One region of the Kitasatospora gansuensis genome, then DNA from elsewhere that is predicted to be linked to it. Evidence: riboswitches for the same ligand, from Rfam matches in the RefSeq annotation. Region 1 holds a riboswitch; each other region holds the start of a gene.
The links. Region 1 has a riboswitch for cyclic di-AMP ahead of F4556_RS30840 (transglycosylase family protein). Riboswitches for the same ligand answer to the same signal wherever they lie in the genome.
Positions count from the first base shown of each region.

Region 2: linked by a shared signal. The riboswitch ahead of F4556_RS37525 (glycoside hydrolase 5 family protein) and the one ahead of F4556_RS30840 (transglycosylase family protein) in region 1 are both predicted to bind cyclic di-AMP.
Region 3: linked by a shared signal. The riboswitch ahead of F4556_RS13885 (LysM peptidoglycan-binding domain-containing protein) and the one ahead of F4556_RS30840 (transglycosylase family protein) in region 1 are both predicted to bind cyclic di-AMP.
Region 4: linked by a shared signal. The riboswitch ahead of F4556_RS15810 (M23 family metallopeptidase) and the one ahead of F4556_RS30840 (transglycosylase family protein) in region 1 are both predicted to bind cyclic di-AMP.

Region 1 covers NZ_JACHJR010000001.1:6,846,395-6,850,597, reverse strand. The annotation lists gene F4556_RS30845 (hypothetical protein) at 1-1,650, opposite strand, end outside; cyclic di-AMP (ydaO/yuaA leader) riboswitch at 1,923-2,088, shown strand; gene F4556_RS30840 (transglycosylase family protein) at 2,094-3,236, shown strand; gene F4556_RS30835 (hypothetical protein) at 3,394-3,741, shown strand; gene F4556_RS30830 (hypothetical protein) at 3,633-4,203, opposite strand, start outside.
Region 2 covers NZ_JACHJR010000001.1:698,036-702,238, reverse strand. The annotation lists gene F4556_RS03250 (alkaline phosphatase D family protein) at 1-439, shown strand, start outside; gene F4556_RS03245 (hypothetical protein) at 432-1,694, shown strand; cyclic di-AMP (ydaO/yuaA leader) riboswitch at 1,912-2,089, shown strand; gene F4556_RS37525 (glycoside hydrolase 5 family protein) at 2,092-3,501, shown strand; gene F4556_RS03235 (geranyl diphosphate 2-C-methyltransferase) at 3,558-4,203, opposite strand, start outside.
Region 3 covers NZ_JACHJR010000001.1:3,165,216-3,169,418, reverse strand. The annotation lists gene F4556_RS13895 (SDR family NAD(P)-dependent oxidoreductase) at 132-539, opposite strand; gene F4556_RS13890 (cytochrome P450 family protein) at 700-1,959, shown strand; cyclic di-AMP (ydaO/yuaA leader) riboswitch at 2,171-2,321, shown strand; gene F4556_RS13885 (LysM peptidoglycan-binding domain-containing protein) at 2,327-3,040, shown strand; gene eno (phosphopyruvate hydratase) at 3,235-4,203, shown strand, end outside.
Region 4 covers NZ_JACHJR010000001.1:3,621,854-3,626,056, reverse strand. The annotation lists gene F4556_RS15825 (alpha/beta fold hydrolase) at 1-569, opposite strand, end outside; gene F4556_RS15820 (tautomerase family protein) at 672-869, shown strand; gene F4556_RS15815 (YiaA/YiaB family inner membrane protein) at 909-1,199, opposite strand; cyclic di-AMP (ydaO/yuaA leader) riboswitch at 1,415-1,579, shown strand; gene F4556_RS15810 (M23 family metallopeptidase) at 1,591-2,415, shown strand; gene F4556_RS15805 (hypothetical protein) at 2,459-3,334, opposite strand; gene F4556_RS15800 (sensor domain-containing protein) at 3,460-4,197, shown strand.

The sequences.
Region 1 (4,203 bases):
TCCCCCGGCGGCGTTGCCGTAGAGGACACTGCCGGTGTAGTCGAAGTCGTTCAGGTAGGCGCCGTGCTCGATGCCCCAGCCGCCGTTGTGGTAGGCGACGAACTGGCCGACCACGTGGTGGTGTTGGGCGTTCAGCCAGACGAAGATGCCGTTCTCCAGGTTGTTGTGCGCCAGGCAGCGTTCGAAGGTCCAGACACCCTCACTGGTCTCCGGCCAGTGGTAGCCGGAGGCGCCGTTCGCGCCCTGCACGCCGACCGCCACACAGTCCCTGGCCACTCCGCCGGTGCCCGCGCCGAGGCTGAAGCCGGTCAGCCGGTAGCCGCGCGGGTTGGGGTCGAAGAGCGTCCGGGAGGCGACGCAGGAGTCGTAGGTGATGTCGTCGGACGGGCCCTGCGGGGTGCGGGTGTCCAGCGGCCCGTCCCACCAGTAGGCGTCCTCCCAGGTCTGGTGGCTGATGCAGCTGCGGAAGGTGATGCCGTGGCTGGCGTGCGGGACGAACGCGTGGCTGCCGGTGTCCCGGACCACCACGCCTTCGACCACGGTGCCCCGGGTGGTGTCGCCGAGCATGTGGAAGTGCAGCCCGTACCGGCCGAGCACCGGCTCGGTGACCGCTTTGCCGTTCCACTGGTCCTTGCCGGGGGCGCGCGGCCCGAGCCAGCGCAGGGCGGCGTGCCGGACGTCGGACTTGCGTGAGCTGGTCAGGTGGACGTGGGCGCGGCCCTTCTCGGTGCCCTCGATTCGGACATTACGGGTCAAATTCAGTACTTCTGCCCCGACGGTGACGCCCCCTCCGGTCGTCACCCGGGGGTGCGGGTACTTGAGCGGGCCGTCCAGGGTGACCGTGCTGCCGCTGATCGCGGCGATGGTCCGCAGGTCGTACCGCTCGGAGAAGCCGTCGGTGTCCGGTGCCCCGGTCGGGGTGATCGCGAGCTCGTCGCCGGGGCGCCAGCCGGTCGGCGCGGCGGCCAGGGCGATGGTGGTGTCGCCGGGCTTGAGCGCCGCCGCGGCGCGCACCCAGGCCGTCCTGGCGGCGCCGTCCAGTCGGAGGTAGCCCGCGCCGGTGACCCAGAGGCCGGTGTCGCTGGGCACCAGGGTCATGCCGCCGCCCTGGAAGCGCCGTTCGTCGACGGCGGGGAACCGCAGGGTGTGCAGCAGGGCGGTGTCGGCCGGAGCCAGCGTCAGGCTGCCCTTCACCTCGACGTTGCCCGCCGAGCTGAGCACCACCGAGCGGTCGGCCGCGAAGGTCAGCGAGCCGGTTGCTTCGACCACCAACGAGCCAACGGCCGCATCGGCGTCCAGCACCACGTGGTCGGCGATCCGGACGGCGGCGGCGGGGCTCGGCAGCGTGCCGCCCCAGCCCGCCGGATCCGACCACGGCCTGGCCGGCTTGGCCGGCTCCGGGGAGGGCGACGGCGAGGGCTCCGGGGAGGCGGACGGCGGCGGCTCGCCGTGCGAGTGGGACGCCCCGGGGGTGGGCGGCGGCGGAGCCGAGGCGACGTCAGGGGCGTCGCCGGTGCGCCGGACCAGCTCCTCGACGCCGATCGCGGCGACCACGGTGCCGGCCGCGATCCAGCCGAGTACCTTCCTGCGCCCGGCCTTTGCCGAGTCGTTACCTTCCGGGGCCGATCCGGGCCCCTTCGCGTGCCGCATGGTGCCGCGCACCTCTCCCCCGGGCCGCGCCCGCGGCCGCCTCGCCTGAAGCATAGGCAAGTCCCTTGGACGGCAAGGGATTTGATCAGATTCGATCGAAATCCATCAACGGAACGGACAGTTCCGCATCATGAAGGTTCCATAAAATAACCATGATCCACATCACAGAGGTTTGCGGTTTGAACTTGAGTCTGCCTAACGTGCTCCCCTGTTCGTGGCCACACGGACCCAGTTCATCCGGAACGCCGAGTCCTGCCATCGGATGAACAGGCAGCGAAGCAACGCACCATGGCAGGGGCGGGGGAACCACAGGTAAGTCGCCTGCAATTGGTCCGATTTGACCGATTTCAGGCTTGGGGTGAAGCCGTGCTCACGCACGGCCGGGCAACTCCAGCCCGAATCCGACAGCTCACCTCGCAGGCGTGGGAGAGGAACGCATCTTCATGCTGTCCAGCAGCGCGTCCAAGCGCACCCGCCGTCTGATCGCCGCGACCGGTGTGGTCGGCATCGGCCTCTCGGTCCCGTGCCTCACGGCCGGCTCCGCCTCCGCCGCCACCGTCTCCACCTGGGACAAGGTCGCCCAGTGCGAGTCCACCGGCGACTGGAGCATCAACACCGGCAACGGCTTCTACGGCGGTCTCCAGTTCACCTCCAGCACCTGGGCCGAGTTCGGTGGCAAGCAGTACGCCGCCCAGGCCAACCAGGCCAGCAAGGGCCAGCAGATAGCGATCGCCGAGAAGGTGCTCGCCTCCCAGGGCCCCGGCGCCTGGCCGGTCTGCTCCGTCAAGGCCGGTCTGACCAAGGGCGGCGGCGCCGCCCAGGTCGACACCTCCTCGAACGACACCGCTGCGAAGGCCACCACCCCCAAGGCCGCCACCCCGGCGCCCAAGGCGGCCGAGCAGCAGCAGACCACCACCACGACCACCGCGGCCAAGAGCTACACCGTGGTCGCCGGTGACTGGCTCTCCACCATCGCGCAGAGCCAGAACGTCGAGGGCGGCTGGGAGAAGCTCTACGAGCTCAACAAGTCGGTCCTGACCGAGGGCCCGGACATGATCTACCCGGGTCAGCAGCTGGCGCTCGGCGGCACCACCACCGTCGTCACCAGCGCGCCGAAGTCGACCGCCCCGGCGCCGACTTCGTCCTCGGCCGGTGCCGGCACCAAGACCACCAAGAGCAGCAAGGCCGCGTCCGGCTCCACCGCCACCACCGCGGTGGCGGCGACCGGCAGCAAGGCCGCCGCGATCAACTTCGCGATGTCCAAGCTCGGCCAGGCGTACGTCTACGGCGGCAGCAGCAACGGCGGCTGGGACTGCTCGGGTCTGACCCAGGCGGCCTTCCGCCAGGCCGGGATCTCCCTGCCGCGGATCGCCAACGACCAGGCGGACGCCAGCACCCGGGTCTCGCTGGACAACCTCCAGGCCGGCGACCTGCTCTTCTGGTCGAACAACGGCAGCAACTCCGGCGTCTACCACGTCGCCATCTACATCGGTGGCGGCAAGTACGTCGAGGCCGCCAACCCGCGCGCGGGCGTGAAGACCGAGTCCGTCGCCAACTGGGCGCCGGACTTCGCCGGTCGCGTCTGACAGGCCCCGGCTGGTAGGCCGCTGCCCCCGGAGACCTGGTCGGCTCCGGGGGCAGCGGCCTGCGCGCGGCGATTATCCTTACGGGTGATGTGCGCCTTCGCTCCGTTGGTCATGTCGCGGAGTTACCCAACGGCACGTTCGACCGCGAGGACCAGTCATGACCGAGCAGCCCACCGCGACCCAGCGGATCGCCGAGACCATCCGGCCCGCGATGCTCCAGGGTCTGCAGAACGCCGACCTCGGCGGCGCCGCCGGCACCCAGCACATCAACGCGTGGGCGGACTGGATCGCCGAGGCGGTCTTCCACACCACCGTCCAGCCGCTCGCCACCGAGCGCGACGCCTTCGCCGACCGGGTGGACACCCTCAGCGAGGTCGCCAAGCGCCACAAGGCGAACTACCTCGAGGCGGTCCAGGACGTCCAGCGGCTGACCTCCCGGGTCACCGAGCTGGAGGCCGAACTCGCCGGGCTGCGCGAGCCGTCCGCCGAGCCGCCGACCGACTGAAACCCGCGGGACACGGCCGAGTTGGGGCCCGCCCCGCGCCTGCGGCGGTAGTAGGCGACCGTGACCGCCGCCAGCAGCGGCCCCCAGGCGAACAGAGGAAGGTAGCAGGCCAGCAGCAGCCAGAAGCCCGGGCCGCTGTTCGGCAGGGCCTCGCCGGTGTCGTTCAGCGGTTCGACCAGGTGCAGGAGCTGGTTGAGGGCCGCATAGCCGAGCAGCGTGAAGACCAGGAAGGCGCCGACCGCCGCCGGAACGACCGCGGCCGCCACCGGGATCCGCCGGCCGCCGAGCAGCGGGACCCAGCCGGGCACCACCTCGCCCCAGGGCCGGACCAGTCCGAGCGTGAGCAGCGCGAGGCCCTCCGAGACCAGGCTGAGCAGCAGCACGTACGGCCGCTCCCAGGCGGTCCACACGTGCTCGCCGTACCAGTCGGGGAATCCCGTCACCAGGCCGATCCGCCACAGG
Region 2 (4,203 bases), 6.1 Mb from region 1:
CGTGAACTCCTCCGGTGCGATGAACATGGACGCCTGGGACGGGTACCGGGCCAGCCGGGCGCGGATCCAGCAGGGCATCATCGACCGGGCCGTACGCAACCCGGTCGTCCTCACCGGCGACGTGCACGCGTCCTGGGGCAACGACCTCAAGGCCGACTACGCCGATCCGTCGTCGGCGACCATCGGCTCCGAGCTCGTCTGCACCTCGATCACCAGCGGCGGCAACGGAAGCACCACCACGACGATCCCGAACGGATCGCTCAACCCGCATCTGCGCTTCTACTCCAACCAGCGCGGCTACGTCCGTACGCACATCACGCCGTCCCAACTCACCGCCGACTTCCGGTCGGTGGCGACGGTGACCGAGCACGGCGCGGCGGCGACCACCGCCCGGACCTTTGTCATCCACGACGGACAGCCGGGGTTGGCCGATGCGTAGGCTCTCCGTACTCGGCGCGGCCGTCGCCGGTTTCGCCGCGGTCCTCGCCCTGGTCACTCCGGCTTCGGCGGCGGGGCCCTCGTCCTGGGTGACCGCGAACAGCGACTCCACCGGTGACCAGGACTCCGCCCAGGTCGCGGCCAACCGCCTCGGCGACGTCGCGGTGGTCTGGGAGGACGACCGCGACTCGACCAACCCGGGCGACAACGCGCACAGCGACGTTTGGGTGCGGATGTACCGTAACGGCGTCTCGGCCTACGAGCAGAAGCTCTCGGCCGGTGGGACGGCGGGCGTGGCCTGGCGGCATCTCCAGCCCGACGTGGGGCTCGACGACCGGGGCAACGCCGTCGTCGTGTGGGCGGAGGACCCGGACGGCAACGGGCTCTACAACATCACCTACCGGGTGCTCTCCCCGGCCGGTGCGGTCCTCGGCTCCGGTCAGGCCAACGCGAGCGCCGGCGGCCAGCAGATCCATCCGCGCGTCGCGGTCGATCCGGACGGCGCGCCGGGCAGCGCCACCGCGGTCGCGTTCTCCGTGGTGTGGGAGGACATCCAGGGCACCGCGGCGGCGACGGTGAAGGCAGCCGGGTTCACGGGGACCACGACGAAGGCGTACGAGGTGACGGTCAACGCGGCCGGCGGCGCGCACCACAACCCCGACGTCGCGACCTCCGCCTCGGGTGACGCCGTCGTGGTCTGGGACGAGGACACCGACGGCAACGGCTTCTACCAGATCGGTCTGGTGAAGCTGGCCAAGGCGAACGGCACTGTCGCACTCACCCGCCGCAGTGCCAACAGCCTCGGCGGCGGGCAACAGCAACGCCCGGCAGTGGCCGCCGACTTCAACGGCGACTTCGCGGTGGCCTGGGAGTCCGATCACACCGGCACCCGTGGCGTCTGGGCCCGGTCGTTCACCGCGACCGGCACCGCCGGTTCGGCCGAGGTCGAGATCTCCAGCGTCGCCGGAGCCGGCAACCCCACTGTCGGCATCGACGACCAGCGCGACGCCGTGGTGGGCTGGAGCGTCGCCGGCACCGATCCGGCGGTCTGGGCCCGGGGCCTCAACCCCGACGGCACCTTCGCCGGCCGGCTGCCGGCCCAGTCCGTCAGTCAGGTCACGGCCGGTCGGCAGGAGCAGGTCGCGGTGGCTTCCTCTCCGTTCGGCGCGCTCGCGATCTCGTACACCGACGACAACGACGGCAACACCTTCGACCAGGTCCTGCTGAGTCTGGGGGCGACCAACTCGGACTGGTGACGGTCGGTTGATGCGGGGTGCTGCGTGGCAACGCGCAGCACCCCGCAGGCGCTGCGCGGATCGCGGCAGTACCAGGTGACGTCGGAGGGCGTCTGTGAGCTGCGCTACAGCGCCGCTCGTTGTCTTGTACGCGTCGGGGCGGCTGTTAGCCTCTTCGAGTCGCCCGCTCCGTGCGGGCCTCGCCGGTGGGACGCCGAATCCCGTCCACCCGTCGGCGGTCACTCGAGCACCGATACGGACGGGAGCGGGGGAACCAGGTCAGTTGCCTGCTGCCCCCGTCCGCCCGCGCGTACGCGGAGGCTGCAGGCTCGGGGTGAAGCCGCTCCCACAGGCGGCCGGGCCGACCTCAGGCCCGAACCCGACAGCTCACCTCGCAGGCGTCGCAGAGGACCTGTCCATGCGCATTTCTGCCACCCACGTACGGGTCGGCGCGGTCGCCGCAGCCGGCCTGCTCGCCATCCCCCTCCTCGTCAGTACCCAGGCCTCCGCCAGCGGCCCAAGCGTCGTCGAGGACCGGATCAGCCCGGCTCCGGCCGTCGCCGGCCCCTCGGTCACGGCCTCGCTCACCGTGCACTCCTCGCGCTGCTTCACGGCGGACACCGTCGGGGTCGCCGTCCGCAACGCGGCGGGCCAGCGTCTCGACTTCCCGAACGCGGCCCGGAACGTCCAGATCTGCCCGAGCGGTGTGACGATCACCACCGGCGCGCGGAGCCTGCCGGCCGGTACGTACACGGAGTTCGGCCGCTGGCGGGGCCTGGACGGCCGCTGGCACAACCTCCCCACGCACACCCTGACCGTGGGCACGGCCCCGGCCCCGGCCCCGACGCCCACCCCGGCGCCCACGCCGACGCCTGCCCCCACGCCGAGCCCCACCCCGACCCCGACGGTGAGCCCCACGCCCACGGCGACACCCACCCCGGTGCCCACGCCCACGCCGACCGCGACGCCCACGCCGACCCCGTCGCCCACCACCGCGCCCCCCGCCGGTATGCGCGCGCTGCCGGACCCGCTGTACGGCGTCACCGTCGACGACGTGTCGAACCTCGCCGCGATCGTGGACTCGTCGAGGCACCTGGCGCACATGCCGACCACCCGGATCGTCTTCGACGAGACCGAGAGCCCCAGCTCGTACACCTCGGCGGTCAACCAGCTCCAGCCGGTCAGCTACCTGATGGGCGAGATCCTGGACTCCGAGTACGTCAAGAACATCTCGGCCCAGGCGTACCACGACCGGGTCGCCCAGTACCTGAACGCCTTCGGCAACCAGGTGGACCTCTGGGAGGTCGGCAACGAGGTGAACGGGAACTGGCTGGGCAGCTACGGCGACGTCTCGACCAAGATCACCGACGCCTACCGCCAGGTCGAGGCGGCCGGCAAGCGCAGCGCGCTGACCCTCTACTACGACATCGGCTGCGGCAACGGCCCGTCGGAGCTCGACCCGCTGGCGTTCACCAAGCAGTACGTGCCGGAGGACATGCGCAACGGCCTGGACTACGTGACGCTCAGCTACTACGAGGGCCAGTGCAACAACATCCGTCCCAGCGCGGCCACTTGGACCTCGTACTTCCAGCAGCTGCACACCCTCTACCCGAACGCCAAGCTGGGCTTCGGTGAGGTCGGCCTGCCCGACGCCGCCACCAGCGGCACGCAGGCGGCGGCGCAGTCGATGCTGAACTACTACTACGGCCTGAAGCTCGACCTGCCGTACTACGTCGGCGGCTGCTTCTGGTGGTACTACGCCGAGGACATGCTGCCCTACAGCACCAAGCCCCTGTGGCAGACGCTCAACTCGGCGCTTCAGCGCTGACGTTGAACGCCGGAGGCCCGCTCCCCGATGACGGGGAGCGGGCCACGGCTGTCTGATCAGACCCGGTCGGCCGCGATCAGGAGGTACTGGAAGGAGCCGTCCTTGTAGGAGTTGATGAAGGCCTCCTCGATGCCGGTGACGAGGGAGGAGGTGGCGCGCAGCTCCCAGTAGGGCAGGGTGGTGGGGGTGAGGTCGATGATGGTCTGCGGGACCAGGCGGTTGTCGGCCATCGCGCGGAGGTACTCGCGGCGGGAGTGGATGTTGCACTCGAAGTGGGCGTTGATCTGGGAGACCCACTTGGACGGCTGGCCGTAGACCGGGTTCCAGCAGCCGGTGATGGTCACGTAGCGGCCGCCGACGGCGAGCACCCGGGCGTGCTCGGCGAACAGGTCCTCGAGGTCCACGTACATGCTGGACTCGTTGTTCCAGGAAGCGGCGGCCTGGCCGGTCTCGAACGGCATGTTGAGCATGTTGGCGACCCGGGAGCGGACCGCGTGGTCGATGCCGAGGTCGCGGGCCCGCTGGTTGCCGAAGTCGGCCTGCTTGGCGGAGAGGGTGACGCCCTCGACGGTGCAGTTGAAGCGCTGATGAGCCATCACCATGGAGCCGCCGCGGCCGCAGCCGGCGTCGACCAGGGTGTCGTCGGCGCGGATCGGACCGAGGTGGTCCAGCAGGACGTCGGTCTGGGCGGACTCCAGGCGG
Region 3 (4,203 bases), 3.7 Mb from region 1:
CGGCCAGGGGCTCGGGGAACTGCGACGCCGACCTCGGAAAAGGTGATCCGTGCATAGGTGGTCAGGCACTTTGCATTTTGCCCCGCACGCCAGATCTCCTCGCAGTTCCCCGAGCCCCTGTCTTCCGAAGCTCAGTGGGAAATGTGCACGCCCCGCTGACGCGGAATGACCTCGCTGATGGCGTCGCCGATCTGGGCGAGGAGCTCGGCCAGCGGGTCGAGGTGGTCGGGGAGTTCGGCGAGCGGGAGGATGCGTTCGCCGTCGGGGCCGGCCACGCAGAACAGGTCGATCGGGCCGAGGTGCTTCGCGGCGGTGGCCACCAGCGCCGCGACGTCGCTGGGCTGCCGGGCGTCGCCGCTGACGCCGACCACGGGGCAGCCGGGCCGGTCGAGTTCGGTGGCGAGGTCCTCGGCCACTCCGGGGCGTTGGTCGGCGATCAGCATGCCGGCGGCGCCGGCCGCCGAGAACCGGCGGGCCAGGCCGATACCTGAACCGCCTTCGAGCACCGCGATGACCACTACTGCCCCGGCTACCCGCATGGCCTGCTCCTCCCTGAGAGCTACGCCCGGTGGAGCACGCCGCACCGGCGTCCACCGAGACCGTATCGGAGGATCGTAAGCACGCCACGATCCTCCGCAAGAGCAATTACCCGCCAGGTGACCCAGCTCACTCCTGTCCTGGCAGGTTACGGTGCACGACATGCCGGACACGTACCGAAACCCCCAGCCGGAACTCTTCACCTGGGAGTTCGCCGCCGACCCCTACCCCGCGTACGCGTGGCTGCGCGAGCACGCACCGGTGCACCGCACCACGCTGCCCAGCGGGGTGGAGGCGTGGCTGGTCACCCGGTACGCGGACGCCCGGCAGGCGTTGGCGGACGGGCGGCTGTCGAAGAACCCGGCGCACCACAGCGGGCAGGCGCACAAGACCGGGCGGGTGGGCATCCCGGGTGAGCGGCAGGCGGATCTGATGACGCATCTGCTGAACATCGACCCGCCGGACCACACCCGGCTGCGGCGGCTGGTGTCGAAGGCGTTCACGCCGCGCCGGGTGGCCGAGTTCGAGCCGCGGGTGCAGCAGCTGACGGACCGGCTGATCGACGACTTCGCGGCCCGCGGTTCGGCCGACCTGATCCACGAGTTCGCCTTCCCGCTCCCCATCTACGCGATCTGCGACCTGCTCGGCGTGCCGCCGGAGGACCAGGACGACCTGCGGGACTGGGCGGGCGCGATGATCCGCCACCACGGCGGCCAGCGCGGCGGGGTGGGCCGGGCGGTGAAGAAGATCCGGACGTACCTGCTGGAGCTGATCCACCGTAAGCGGGCCGACCTGGGCGACGATCTGATCTCCGGTCTGATCCGGGCCAGTGACCACGGTGAGCACCTGACCGAGAACGAGGCCGCGGCGATGGCCTTCATCCTGCTGTTCGCCGGCTTCGAGACCACCATCAACCTGATCGGCAACGGCACCTACGCGCTGCTGCGCAACCCGGTGCAGCGCGCCCTGCTGCAGGAGTCGGTGCAGCGCGGCGAGACCGAGCTGCTGGCCACGGCGGTGGAGGAACTGCTGCGCTACGACGGGCCGGTGGAGCTGGCCACCTGGCGGTTCGCCACCGAGCCGCTGACCATCGGCGGGGTGGATATCCCGGTCGGGGACCCGGTGTTGGTGGTGCTGGCGGCGGCCGACCGCGACCCGGCCAGGTTCGCCGCGGAGAACACCCTGGACCTCGCCCGCAAGGACAATCCGCACCTGGGTTTCGGGCACGGCATCCACTACTGCATCGGCGCCCCGCTGGCCCGGCTGGAGGGCCAATTCGCCCTGGCCACGCTGCTCACCCGGCTGCCCGACCTCCAACTCGCCGCCGAGCCGGACGAGCTGCGCTGGCGGGGTGGTCTGATCATGCGCGGGCTGCGGGAGTTGCCGGTGTCGTTCACGCCGGAGATCACCGACCCGCGCTGACGGCGTGTCGGTCAGATCTGATCAGTCGTGATCTGAGTACGCATCAACCCGGACATACCAGTACGGTTTGTGGACGACTGGACGCGCAGCGTGATTTCTGTGTGATCTGTTCGACATAAGCTTGTGATCCATCTGGTCATCTGCTTACTCTCCCTCCTGTTCGCAGCTGCGAACCCCGAGCGCGGAACGCCGAATCCTGCCCGCCGCGCCGCCGGGACACCGACCAGACCCTTGGGCAGGGGCGGGGGACCCACGTACGTCGCCGTCCCCCACGGCTTGGGGTGAAGCCGCCAGCAGTGGCGGCCGGGCCACCTCCCGGTCCGAACCCGACAGCTCACCTCGCAGGCGTGCGGAGAGGGACTTCTTCATGCTCTTCACCGGTTCGGGCCGTCATCGTCGTCGTACGCAGGCCGAGAAGGTCATCGCCGTCGCGGGTGTCGCGGGCGTCGGCCTCGCACTTCCGCTGCTGAGCGCCACCGGCGCGCACGCCGCCCCGGTCGACACCTGGGACAAGGTCGCCCAGTGCGAGAGCGGCGGCAACTGGAGCATCAACACCGGCAACGGCTTCTACGGCGGCCTGCAGTTCACCCCGAGCACCTGGAAGGCGTTCGGCGGCCAGTCCTACGCCCCGCAGGCCAACCAGGCCAGCAAGGGCCAGCAGATCGCCGTCGCCGAGAAGGTGCTCGCCTCGCAGGGCCCCGGCGCCTGGCCGGTCTGCTCCGTCAAGGCCGGTCTGAGCAAGGGTGGTTCGCCCGCCCAGGTCGACACCTCGGCCGGCCAGGCCTCCCGCTCGGAGACCCGCGCCACCGCGCCGAAGGCCACCCCGAAGGCCGCCGCGCCGAAGCAGCAGACCGCGCCGAAGCCCGCCACCCCGAAGGTGGACGCGCCGAAGGTCAGCACCCCGAAGCACGCCGCCCCGGCGCCCGCCACCGGCGGATACACCGTCAAGTCCGGCGACACGCTCTCGGACATCGCCGCCGCGCACGGCCAGGACTGGCAGCAGGTCTACCAGGCCAACCGGTCCACCATCGGTGGCGACCCCGACCTGATCCTGCCGGGCCAGGTGCTCAAGCTCGGCTGACGCGACACTCCGTCAGCAGGGGCCGTACCGCTTCCGGGTGGTACGGCCCCGTTTGCGGTCATTCAGGTGAACTACCGATGAGTAGCCGGGCCACACGGTGAGACGGGACCAAGGGCAGCGTGGCCCCGGGCTCCGGTGCGGTTAGGCTCTGGTCGTAACGACAACACATCCCGCTTCCGTCAAGGAGATGCCTCGTGCCGTCCATTGATGTCGTCGTAGCCCGTGAGATTCTCGACTCCCGTGGCAACCCCACGGTTGAGGTCGAGGTCGGTCTGGACGACGGCAGCACCGGCCGTGCCGCCGTCCCGTCGGGTGCTTCCACCGGCGCCTTCGAGGCTCTCGAGCTGCGCGACGGCGACAAGAACCGCTACTTCGGCAAGGGCGTCGAGAAGGCCGTGCTGGCCGTCATCGAGCAGATCGGCCCGGAGCTGGTCGGCTACGACGCCACCGAGCAGCGGCTGATCGACCAGGCCATGCTCGACCTGGACGCCACCCCGGACAAGTCCTCGCTCGGCGCCAACGCGATCCTCGGCGTCTCGCTCGCCGTGGCGCACGCCGCCTCCGAGGCCAGCGACCTGCCGCTGTTCCGCTACCTCGGTGGCCCGAACGCGCACGTGCTGCCCGTCCCGATGATGAACATCCTCAACGGTGGGTCGCACGCCGACTCCAACGTCGACATCCAGGAGTTCATGATCGCGCCGATCGGCGCGGAGTCCTTCTCCGAGGCCGTCCGCTGGGGCGTCGAGGTCTACCACACGCTCAAGGGCGTGCTGAAGGAGCGCGGCCTCTCCACCGGTCTGGGCGACGAGGGCGGCTTCGCGCCGAACCTCGACTCCAACCGTGAGGCGCTCGACCTCATCGTCGAGGCCATCAAGAAGGCCGGCTACACCCCGGGCAAGGACGTCGCGCTCGCGCTGGACGTCGCCGCCTCCGAGTTCTTCAAGGACGGCGCCTACCAGTTCGAGGGCAAGGCGCTCTCCTCCGCCGAGCTGATCGCGTACTACGCCGAGCTGGTCGCCGCGTACCCGCTGGTCTCGATCGAGGACCCGCTGGACGAGCAGGACTGGGACGGCTGGAAGGCCATGACCGACGAGCTGGGCGACAAGGTCCAGCTGGTCGGTGACGACCTGTTCGTCACCAACCCGGTCCGCCTGGCCCGTGGC
Region 4 (4,203 bases), 3.2 Mb from region 1:
CGGCCGGGGGTGCGCAGGGCGGCGACGGCCGCCGCCCGGTACTCGGCGAGGTCGGCGGGGCCGCCGCTCGGGTGGGCCTTCTTGAGGTAGGCGCCCCAGGCGGCGGGGAACTGCACCACCAGGGCTCCGAGCACCTTGACCATGGCGCGCTGGACGGCGGTCGGCGGCAGGTTCTCGATGAAGGCGTCGATCAGGGCGATGCCGGCCACCCTCTCGGGGGCGAGCGTGGCGGCCTTGACCACGGTGGCGCCGGTGTAGGAGTTGCCGACCAGGGCGGCCCGCTCGATGCCCAGGTGGTCGAGCAGGGCCAGGGTGTCCTGGGCGATCGCGGCGGGGGAGTAGTCGTCCCAGGCGATCGAGGACTCGCCGAAACCGCGCAGGTCCAGGGTGATCACCCGGTGGCCGGCGGTGGTGAGCAGCGGGCGCAGGTGCCGGTACACCGCGCGGGAGTCGAGCATGCCGGGGAGCAGGACGACCGGCAGGCCGGTCTCGGTGGCGGTGTCGTCGTAGGCCAGTCGGCCGCCGGGGACATCCAGGTACTGGGTGGTCAGCGTCTGCGTCATGTCCATAAAGCTAAGGCTAATAGCCTTAGCCGTCAAGGGGTGTCCGGAGTCGGAAAGCGGTGGGATAGCGTGCGAGTGATCGCACCGCACCGAACCTGAGGGGTCGTCATGCCGTTCATCAACGTCAAGCAGCTGGCCGGTCGGACCGTGGAGCAGCGGGCCGAGATCGCCCGCGAGCTCACCGAGACGTACGTCCGGATCACCGGCGTGAGCCCGGCGGCGGTCACCGTGGTGATCGAGGAGATCCCGCTGGAGAACTGGGCGGCGGGCGGGGAGACCTATGCCGCCAAGCGGGCCGGCAGCTGATCGGTTGCCGGCCCGGGCGCCGAGCGGGCTGAGCCCGGGTCAGATCCCGTCCACCCGGAACGGGTCGTGCTCGGCGAGCAGCTTGTCCAGCCGGGCCTGGTCGACCCGGCTGGCGATCTCGCCGACCTCCTGGCGGTCGCGGATCACCTTGGCGAGCGTGAACGCCGCGGTGATCTCGTAGAGCAGGCCGACCGCCAGGAAGCCGCGCATCCAGGGGTCGACCGGCAGGTAGACGATCCCGATCGCCAGGGCCGCGGTGGCCAGGGCGAAGGACAGGACGGCCTGCAGGTAGTAGGCGTTGGTGGTCCGGGGCTGCATCGAAGCGCTCATGTTCCGAGGGTCTCCAACTCCCTTGCCGGGCACCTGAGTACGGATACTCAACCGGTCGTCGCGCACCGTCACCGAGTAGCTGAGCAAAAGCCGCATTCCGGTCACGGGTCGTCAGAAGATATGGACTGCACCTCTCAAGCCGCTTGGAATCATGGGCTCCTAGGATTAACGTTTGATAACGCAGCGCGGTCGGCAACGCCGTACCAGAACGGCACCGTGCGCCGTCGCCTAATCCTCAGGACCCGCCTTCACCGGTGGGTCCGGGAGCCGGGGAACCACCGTTCCTTGGGGTGAATCGGCCGGGTCCCAAAACCCGGTCGTAGGAGACCTTCCTGCTCCGAACCCGTCAGCTAACCCGGTAGGCGAGAAGGAAGGAAAGGAGCGCGCCTCCGTGGCGTCGTCGCACTCCCAGGCACACCCTCGTACCGACTCGGGCAACCAGCTGCTGCTGGACCACCCGGATGCCGCCAGGCACCGGATGCCCCGTCAGCCCCGCTCCGGCGGTCCGCTGATCGGTGTCACCGCGATGACCGCCGCCCTCGGCGCCACCGCCTTCGCCGCCGGCCCGGCCGCCGCTGCCCCGCAGCCGCCCGCCGTCGCGGCCGCCGACTCCGCCGAGCAGGCCGAGCAGCAGCACCTGCTCTCCGCCGACCCCGGTCTGGCCCTCGCCGCCCGGATCCAGCTCCAGGCCGACGGGCAGCGCACCGCCGCCGACGAGTCCGCCCGGCTGGCCGCGGCCCAGGAGGCGGAGGCCAAGCGGGCCGCCCAGGAGGCCGAGCTCGCCGCCCAGCAGGCCGAGGCGAAGCGGGCCGAGCAGCGCACCGCGTTCACGGCGCCGACCAGCAACTACGAGCTGACCGCCCACTACGGCCAGTCCGGCTCGTACTGGTCGCACCTGCACACCGGCCTGGACTTCGCGGCCGCCACCGGGACCCCGGTCACCGCGGTCGGCGCGGGCACCGTCACCTCGGCCGGCTGGTCCGGAGCGTACGGCTACCGGGTGATCGAGACCCTGACCGACGGCACCGAGATCTGGTACTGCCACCTCTCCGCGATCGTCACCGCCTCGGGCGAGGTCGCCCCCGGCACCGTGCTCGGCAAGGTCGGGGCCACCGGCAACGTCACCGGCCCGCACCTGCACCTGGAGGTCCGTCCGGACGGCGCCGCCCCGGTCGACCCGCTGGACTGGCTGCGCGAGCGCGGCATCAACCCCTGACGCACCGTCGGACCGGGCCCGCCACCGCGCGGGCCCGGCTCCGTCAGTCGCTCTGTTCCGCCTGCGAGGCCTGCTCGGCGAGGTACGCCTCGATCTCCTCGGTGCCCGGCTCCGGAGCCAGGTCCGGGTACTCGTGCACCAGCAGGGCGGGCAGCCCGGGGACGGTCCAGTCGCCCAGCAGCCGGAGCGCCTCCTCGGCCACCGCGGCCTCGAAGCCCTCGAAGTCGCCGGACAGCTCGTCCGGCATCGGCAGGCCGAGCGCGTTCAGCCCGGCCAGATTGCGGTAGCTGCGCTGCATCAGCCGGTTCTCCAGCAGTAGCCGGGCGCCGTCGGTGGCCATCCCGATCGAGATCAGCCGCTGCCGGCCCCAGCCGCCGTCGGCGTCGATCTCGTCCAGTTCGGTCAGCGCGCCGAACGCCTCGGCCCGCTGCTCCGCCGTCAGCTCGCGGAAGCCGTCCAGCCAGGCCCGGACCGCCGCCGGGTCGGCGGTGTCCACCCCGTCCACCCGGAGCAGCAGCGTGTACAGCCGCGGCCAGGTGACCAGGTGCGGCTGCCGGAGCAGCCCGCAGAGCAGCTCGCCCTGCCAGTCCACCTCGGCGTGCAGCCGCTCCTGCCGCTTGGCGTTCAGCCGCTTGGCGGCCCGCTGATGGTCGATCAGCAGCCCGACCGCCCGCCCGTACGCGCCGGGGTCGGACGCGGGCTGCACGTACATGTAGATCCGCTCGTACAGCAGCTGCTCGACCACCGGCGAGCTCAGCTCAGGCCAGCCGTCGTGCATCCGGCCGTCGCCCAGCTCCAGCAGGGCCAGCACCGTCCGGACCGCCTCCACCGGGACGGGCTCGAGACCCTGCTCGGCCGCCCACCGGAGCAGGTCGTCGGCACGGGTACGCGGGCTGAGCCGGAGGTCGTCGTCGTTCACCCCCGTACGGTATCCGGTGCCGGGACCGCAGGCCGTTCGGCCCGGACCGGGGTGGGGTTCTCCCTACCCCCGGTCCGCCGGTGGACCTCATGTCGCCGACGGCGCCGATCGGGCACCTTTGAGGGGTGGGCAGCGAGCAGGACAACCAGACCGAGGAGCCGGTGATGACCAGTCAGACCTTCCCGTACGCCGAGCGCGACAGCAGCAGCCGGGTGCACCCGAGGTTCTGGCGGGCGCCGTTCGCCGCCGCCACCTACCGGGAGGTCGGCTTCGTGCTCGGCTCGCTGCCGATCGCGATCCTCGGCTTCACCTTCGTGGTCGCCTTCTTCTCGCTCGGCCTCGGCCTGGTGCTCACCGCGCTCGGGCTGCCGGTGCTCGCCCTGCTCACCTCGGGCTCCCGGGGCTTCGCCGCGCTGGAGCGGTACCGGGCCGGCACCCTGCTCGCCACCGAGGTGGCCGCACCCGCTCCGGTGACGCAGTCCCGGCCCGGTTTCTGGGGGGCCGTCACCGCCCGGCTGGCGGACAAGGCGGGCTGGAAGTCGGCGCTGTACCAGGTGCTGATGCTGCCCTGGAGCATCCTGAGCTTCACCCTCACCGTGACCTTCCTGGTGACCGGCTGGGTGGTCGCGCTCTACCCGGCCTACCACTGGGTGTTCGCCCGCTACACCGACTGGCCGGGCTACCGGGTCTTCGACTACACCACCGACGCCGGCGTGCACCACGAGTACTACCTCACCTCGGCCGGCGACCTCGCGGGCGTCTCGCTGCTCGGCCTGGTGCTGGTCTTCCTGACCCCGGCGCTGATCCGCGGCCTGACCAACGTCTCCCGGACAGCGGTCAAGGGGCTGTGCGGCGGCCGCTGACCGGAT